Regions from separate parts of the Lysinibacillus sp. NPDC098008 genome, predicted to be linked through region 1. Evidence: a T-box and tRNA genes for the amino acid it is inferred to sense, from the RefSeq annotation. Region 1 holds a T-box; the other regions hold tRNA genes.
The links. The T-box of region 1 lies ahead of serS (serine--tRNA ligase). A T-box ahead of a tRNA ligase gene usually reads a tRNA of that ligase, here a tRNA-Ser.
Positions count from the first base shown of each region.

Region 2: it has a tRNA-Ser gene. The T-box ahead of serS (serine--tRNA ligase) is inferred to sense a tRNA for this amino acid. The anticodon was not compared.
Region 3: it has a tRNA-Ser gene. The T-box ahead of serS (serine--tRNA ligase) is inferred to sense a tRNA for this amino acid. The anticodon was not compared.

Region 1 is NZ_JBIWBA010000030.1:25,196-27,426, forward strand. It holds gene serS (serine--tRNA ligase) at 62-1,342, opposite strand; T-box leader at 1,399-1,616, opposite strand; gene pdxT (pyridoxal 5'-phosphate synthase glutaminase subunit PdxT) at 1,666-2,229, opposite strand; gene pdxS (pyridoxal 5'-phosphate synthase lyase subunit PdxS) at 2,231-2,231, opposite strand, start outside.
Region 2 is NZ_JBIWBA010000004.1:220,068-222,298, reverse strand. It holds tRNA gene ACIQVU_RS06955 (tRNA-Pro) at 1-9, shown strand, start outside; tRNA gene ACIQVU_RS06950 (tRNA-Ala) at 26-101, shown strand; tRNA gene ACIQVU_RS06945 (tRNA-Met) at 129-202, shown strand; tRNA gene ACIQVU_RS06940 (tRNA-Ile) at 210-286, shown strand; tRNA gene ACIQVU_RS06935 (tRNA-Ser) at 302-394, shown strand; tRNA gene ACIQVU_RS06930 (tRNA-Met) at 448-522, shown strand; tRNA gene ACIQVU_RS06925 (tRNA-Asp) at 549-624, shown strand; tRNA gene ACIQVU_RS06920 (tRNA-Phe) at 640-715, shown strand; tRNA gene ACIQVU_RS06915 (tRNA-Gly) at 721-794, shown strand; tRNA gene ACIQVU_RS06910 (tRNA-Ile) at 799-875, shown strand; tRNA gene ACIQVU_RS06905 (tRNA-Asn) at 880-956, shown strand; tRNA gene ACIQVU_RS06900 (tRNA-Ser) at 960-1,050, shown strand; tRNA gene ACIQVU_RS06895 (tRNA-Glu) at 1,053-1,124, shown strand; gene ACIQVU_RS06890 (TcaA NTF2-like domain-containing protein) at 1,276-1,635, opposite strand; gene ACIQVU_RS06885 (hypothetical protein) at 1,749-1,877, shown strand; gene ACIQVU_RS06880 (double zinc ribbon domain-containing protein) at 2,045-2,200, opposite strand.
Region 3 is NZ_JBIWBA010000022.1:14-2,244, reverse strand. It holds tRNA gene ACIQVU_RS16210 (tRNA-Glu) at 513-584, opposite strand; tRNA gene ACIQVU_RS16205 (tRNA-Asn) at 586-662, opposite strand; tRNA gene ACIQVU_RS16200 (tRNA-Ile) at 677-750, opposite strand; tRNA gene ACIQVU_RS16195 (tRNA-Gly) at 752-825, opposite strand; tRNA gene ACIQVU_RS16190 (tRNA-Phe) at 832-907, opposite strand; tRNA gene ACIQVU_RS16185 (tRNA-Ser) at 914-1,006, opposite strand; tRNA gene ACIQVU_RS16180 (tRNA-Ala) at 1,024-1,099, opposite strand; tRNA gene ACIQVU_RS16175 (tRNA-Pro) at 1,114-1,190, opposite strand; tRNA gene ACIQVU_RS16170 (tRNA-Arg) at 1,205-1,281, opposite strand; tRNA gene ACIQVU_RS16165 (tRNA-Lys) at 1,299-1,371, opposite strand; tRNA gene ACIQVU_RS16160 (tRNA-Gln) at 1,385-1,459, opposite strand; tRNA gene ACIQVU_RS16155 (tRNA-His) at 1,469-1,544, opposite strand; tRNA gene ACIQVU_RS16150 (tRNA-Trp) at 1,590-1,663, opposite strand; tRNA gene ACIQVU_RS16145 (tRNA-Tyr) at 1,669-1,752, opposite strand; tRNA gene ACIQVU_RS16140 (tRNA-Thr) at 1,763-1,835, opposite strand; tRNA gene ACIQVU_RS16135 (tRNA-Asp) at 1,844-1,919, opposite strand; tRNA gene ACIQVU_RS16130 (tRNA-Val) at 1,924-1,999, opposite strand; rRNA gene rrf (5S ribosomal RNA) at 2,013-2,128, opposite strand.

The DNA.
Region 1 (2,231 bases):
AATTACTACGCTTCCTTGGTTTGCCTCTGTCACTTCGCTTTCGAGGCAGAGCCGACTTTGTTTAGTTTGGTACGATTACTTCCTTGCCGCCCATATATGGTCTTAATACTTCAGGAATTACTACGCTTCCGTCGGCTTGCTGGTAGTTTTCTAAGATTGCTGCTACCGTACGACCAAGGGCAAGACCTGAACCGTTTAATGTATGAACATATTCTGGCTTCGCATTTGGCTCACGACGGAAGCGGATATTTGCTCGTCGTGCTTGGAAATCCTCAAAGTTAGAGCAAGAAGAAATTTCACGGTACATATTTTGAGCTGGAATCCAAACCTCTAAATCATATTTTTTCGCTGCTGTAAAACCTAAATCAGCCGTACACATTTTTAATCTGCGGTATGGTAACCCAAGTAGTTGTAATACTTTTTCAGCATGGTTTGTTAAAAGCTCTAGCTGCTCGTATGATTCCTCTGGCTTTACAAAACGAACTAATTCTACTTTGTTGAATTGGTGCTGACGAATTAAGCCACGTGTATCACGCCCAGCAGAACCTGCCTCTGAACGGAAACATGCACTATACGCAACAAAACCTTTTGGTAAAATTTCGATTGGTAAAATTTCATCACGATAGAAGTTTGTCACGGGTACTTCTGCAGTTGGAATCATAAAATAATCTGTTTCCTCTAGCTTAAAAACATCTTCTTCAAACTTCGGTAGCTGACCAGTGCCTGTTAAGCTTTCACGATTGACAATAACAGGTGGTAGCATCTCCTCATAGCCATGCTCCTCTGCATGTAAATCCATCATAAATGTCATTAATGCACGTTCTAAACGAGCGCCAAGACCACGATAGAATAAGAAACGGCTACCAGTTACTTTCGCACCACGTTCAAAATCAACAATATCTAAATCTGTTGCAATGTCCCAATGCGCTTTTATATCAAAATCAAATGCTGGTACTTCACCCCATGTATATTCCTCAACATTATCGTCCTCTGTTGTGCCAACTGGGACTGATTCATGTGGAATATTTGGTAAACGCATCATCATATCTTTAAAACGCTCTTCTACTTCATTTAATTGGCTATCTAATTCTTTAATTTCATCACCAACCTGACGCATACGAGCAATGACTTCATCCGCATTTTCTTTATTGCGCTTCATAATAGAAATTTGCTCAGATACTTTATTACGTTCTGCTTTAAGCTCCTCTGTTTTAGCGATTAATACTCGGCGCTTTGCATCTAACTCCTCAAAGTCATCCAAGTTCCCTAAATCCTCATTACGTGTTAATAGCATTTCTTTGACTTCTGCGAAATTATCACGCACGCGTTTAATATCTAACATAGTTCATACCTCCAGTAAATGATTGAAATCAGAACACAAAAAAGCCCCCATCCCATAAAAGGGACGAGAGCTACCCGCGTTGCCACCCTAATTGACTAGACATATGCCTAATCCACTTGTTTCATAACGGCATTTCAGCCGGCTACAGCCTACTTTCATTAAACTTCGACTGTGCAACTCCAGGACGGATTCACAAGTGCTTTTATCAGCTCCCACCAGCCGCTGACTCTCTACAAAAAACGTGCTTGTTACTACTTCCTATCATCGTGTTCAGTTATTTAAAATTTAACCATACTGTACTATATGAAAAAGAATTTTGCAAGTCATACTATAGATGCTACAAAATATTCAAGAATACGTGTATCTGCTGTTAATTCGGGATGGAACGCACAGCCTAATAAATGCCTATCCTGTGCTAACACAATTTTTCCTTCATGCCGTGCAAGCACTTCAACATTTTTACCAACCGCTTCAATATGAGGCGCACGAATAAATACGGCTGGAATCGCATTACCTATTTTAGGAATATCCAGCTTTACTTCAAAGCTATCCACCTGACGACCATATGAATTTCTTGCCACTGTCACATCCATCACAGCTAAATGTCGCGTATCATCCACTAAATGGTTGGCTAATAAAATTAAGCCTGCACAGGTTCCAAACATCGGTAAGCCTTGCTGTGCTAGCTGACGGATTGGCTCTAGTAGCTCAAAGCGATCCAGCAATTTACGCATTGCTGTACTTTCCCCACCAGGCAATATAAGACCGTCAAGCTTTACTAAATCTTGTCTTTGTTTTACTAGCACAGCTTCACAGCCAAGCGCCTCTAACATTCGCATATGCTCACGTACCGCTCCTTGTAACGCCAACACACCCATTCGCTTCATGC
Region 2 (2,231 bases), on a different contig from region 1:
TCCCGACCATTTCCAAAAAAATTATGGGGCCTTAGCTCAGCTGGGAGAGCGCCTGCCTTGCACGCAGGAGGTCAGCGGTTCGATCCCGCTAGGCTCCACCATGATTTAATAACCAGTATAAAGATCCTGGCGGCGTAGCTCAGCTGGCTAGAGCGTACGGTTCATACCCGTAAGGTCGGGGGTTCGATCCCCTCTGCCGCCATCTTAAAGGACCTTTAGCTCAGTTGGTTAGAGCAGACGGCTCATAACCGTCCGGTCGCAGGTTCGAGTCCTGCAAGGTCCACCATTTATATATTGTTACGGAGGTATACCCAAGTCTGGCTGAAGGGATCGGTCTTGAAAACCGACAGGCGGGTAACACCGCGCGGGGGTTCGAATCCCTCTACCTCCTCCAGTTTTAAATTTTGATAAATGGTGCTTGAAAAACTCGAAACAGTATATAATTATCGCGGGGTGGAGCAGTGGTAGCTCGTCGGGCTCATAACCCGAAGGTCGTTGGTTCAAATCCGGCCCCCGCAACCAATTTTTATGGATGAAAGCAATCAAATGGTCCCGTGGTGTAGCGGTTAACATGCCTGCCTGTCACGCAGGAGATCGCCGGTTCGATCCCGGTCGGGACCGCCATTTATTTTAACATGTGGGTCAGTAGCTCAGTTGGTAGAGCATTAGATTGAAGCTCTAAGTGTCGGCGGTTCGATTCCGTCCTGACCCACCATGTATGCGGGTGTAGTTTAATGGTAAAACCTCAGCCTTCCAAGCTGATGTCGTGGGTTCGATTCCCATCACCCGCTCCAGAGAGGGCCTATAGCTCAGCTGGTTAGAGCGCACGCCTGATAAGCGTGAGGTCGATGGTTCGAGTCCATTTAGGCCCACCAATATTCCGAAGTAGCTCAGTTGGTAGTAGCACCTGACTGTTAATCAGGTTGTCGCAGGTTCGAGTCCTGCCTTCGGAGCCAAAAGGGGAAGTACTCAAGAGGCTGAAGAGGCGCCCCTGCTAAGGGTGTAGGTCGGGTAACCGGCGCGAGGGTTCAAATCCCTCCTTCTCCGCCATGGGCCCGTTGGTCAAGTGGTTAAGACACCGCCCTTTCACGGCGGTAACACGGGTTCGAATCCCGTACGGGTCATACAAAATGCAGTAGATGAACGTTCATCTACTGCATTTTTTTGTTCAAAATAGTCGAGAGCTGGATAGCCGCCTCTACTAGACGGATAGAAGCGTGAAAGTGACGCTAAATCGACGGATAGCATCTAACAGTGCAGTGGATGAGTTTAGAGTCATTCGCTGCACTTTTTGATTACATTGAAAGTAGTGAATTTTAATATTTGCAATTTTATATGCACCGTAATCACCGTATAGATCTTATAGCGATCATAGAATTGATAGTTATCTTGTGCATCGTAGAAATCAAATATCCTATTTATTTCTATATAGTATTGACCATTTGAATATTGAACATCTAGTATCTCATTGCCTGCAAAAAAGAAATAATGATCTTGGTATGCAATGTCATTCACATATTCCTCTGTAAGGCTATCGGCAATCCAGTAAAAATCACCTTCATTGAGTGCCATTTCATAATAAAGCCGGAATGCTTGCACGAATTGCCCTGCTAATAGGGCATCCGTTTCGTTCATTGTGTCCTCTTCAATTGGAGCTTCTCGATCATTTACATAGACATTCGCAACAGCATGAACCTCATTAGCAGTAAGAGGCTTAGCAGCCCATCCCTCAAATGCTATAAAGAGGAATGGAGAAGGCGAAATTAGTGCTTGTTCCAGTTGTGTATAACAGAGAGTTAATGCCTATTACATTGCCTGTATTGACATCAACCAATGGGCTGCTGCTACTACCTTTATCAATGTGTACATCTACCTGATAGATATGCTTATATATAAAATTTTCAAGTTCCATATCACGTTTATTGCCTAGTATGTAGCCAATAGAAGCCGAATTTTCAAAGCCTTGTGGCTACCAAATGCAATGACCTTTAAGTCTATTGGGGATTCAGACGTTTCAATACCTAATGGTTCAGTGTCTTAATAGCTAGGCACATGTTGCAATAAAGCAGACTGATAATACGATAATTGCCCATGTAGGAATACCTTGCTTGCGTAATGATGAATTAGTAAGTTTGCGACCACAGTCTGTGCAAAACTTGCCGTCCATAGCGTTTTCATGCTGACAATTTGGACATTTCATCCTATCATACTCCTGTGAAAATTTTGCTAGT
Region 3 (2,231 bases), on a different contig from region 1:
TGTTCAAAATTAAAGCTAGTTGTTATGTTATTTTATATAAAATTAAACAATGGAAAAGCCTAGGCACAAATTGAATGCCTAGGCTTTGAATTACGATGACATGTATAGATTAGCATATTGTACTAAACAATTTCTGAACAAAATAGTTACTACCTGCCCAACGAATATCATAAATATCCATATAGAAATGTACCTCGGCTATTTGGCATTTGCCGAAGTCATTGTAATTTGACTATTGTCGATGATGGGACTCATTTATGACAGTTAAATTTTTTAAATACAGACATATTTTATCCAGCATCATCTTTTTCTATAGCCGACCTGTAATTATTAACATATTTATCGTAGAATCAATTTTTCTAAGAGAGGGCAGTCAATATATTATTAAGTAAATATATATGAACAGCTCTTTCCATTAGTTATCCTAATACTTATTAAATTTCCTCATTACTATTCACAAGTATAAAGACAAATAAAAAAGCATGTAACATATACTTATGCTACATGCTTGATGACCCGTACGGGATTCGAACCCGTGTTACCGCCGTGAAAGGGCGGTGTCTTAACCACTTGACCAACGGGCCGTGGCTCCGAAGGCAGGACTCGAACCTGCGACAACCTGATTAACAGTCAGGTGCTACTACCAACTGAGCTACTTCGGAATAATGATGATTGATGGGCCTAAATGGACTCGAACCATCGACCTCACGCTTATCAGGCGTGCGCTCTAACCAGCTGAGCTATAGGCCCTTGGAGCGGGTGATGAGAATCGAACTCACGACATCAGCTTGGAAGGCTGAGGTTTTACCATTAAACTACACCCGCAAATAATGGTGGGTCAGGACGGAATCGAACCGCCGACACTTAGAGCTTCAATCTAATGCTCTACCAACTGAGCTACTGACCCGAGAAATGGAGGAGGTAGAGGGATTCGAACCCCCGCGCGGTGTTACCCGCCTGTCGGTTTTCAAGACCGATCCCTTCAGCCAGACTTGGGTATACCTCCAAAAATATTAAAATATATGGTGGAGCCTAGCGGGATCGAACCGCTGACCTCCTGCGTGCAAGGCAGGCGCTCTCCCAGCTGAGCTAAGGCCCCATCATTTTAGAAAATGGTCGGAATGACAGGATTCGAACCTACGACCCCTTGGTCCCAAACCAAGTGCTCTACCAAGCTGAGCTACATTCCGAAAACACATTTTATTGGCGCGCCCGACAGGAGTCGAACCCATAACCTTCTGATCCGTAGTCAGACGCTCTATCCAATTGAGCTACGGGCGCTTATTATGTAATAACAATGAGCCATGAAGGACTCGAACCTTCGACCCTCTGATTAAAAGTCAGATGCTCTACCAACTGAGCTAATGGCTCATAAAAGAAAAAATGGCTGGGGTACTAGGATTCGAACCTAGGCATGACGGAATCAAAATCCGTTGCCTTACCGCTTGGCTATACCCCAACATTAAAATGGGGCGACTGATGGGAATCGAACCCACGAATGTCGGAACCACAATCCGATGCGTTAACCACTTCGCCACAATCGCCACTATATATGATAACAGCTACATATGAACGAGTACCTCAAGACCTGGCAGGGGCAGTAGGAATCGAACCCACACCAAAGGTTTTGGAGACCTCTATTCTACCGTTGAACTATGCCCCTAAAAATGGTGGAGGGGGACGGATTCGAACCGCCGAACCCTAAGGAGCGGATTTACAGTCCGCCGCGTTTAGCCACTTCGCTACCCCTCCAAGGGAATGATGCCGGCGATAGGAGTCGAACCCACGACCTACTGATTACAAGTCAGTTGCTCTACCAACTGAGCTACACCGGCATATAATATGGCGGTCCCGACCGGGATCGAACCGGCGATCTCCTGCGTGACAGGCAGGCATGTTAACCGCTACACCACGGGACCATAATGGTGGAGGATGACGGGCTCGAACCGCCGACCCCCTGCTTGTAAGGCAGGTGCTCTCCCAGCTGAGCTAATCCTCCACATAAAAAATAAGCGAAGCGACGTCCTACTCTCACAGGGGGAAGCCCCCAACTACCATCGGCGCGAAAGAGCTTAACTTCCGTGTTCGGTATGGAAACGGGTGTGACCTCTTTGCCATTATCACTTCACTTATTCAATTGAAAGAATTATTCTTTCAAAACTGGATAAACGGTGCATTGAATTGCGTCAAACTGGTTTTGGTTAAGTCCTCGATCGATTAGTATTCGTCAG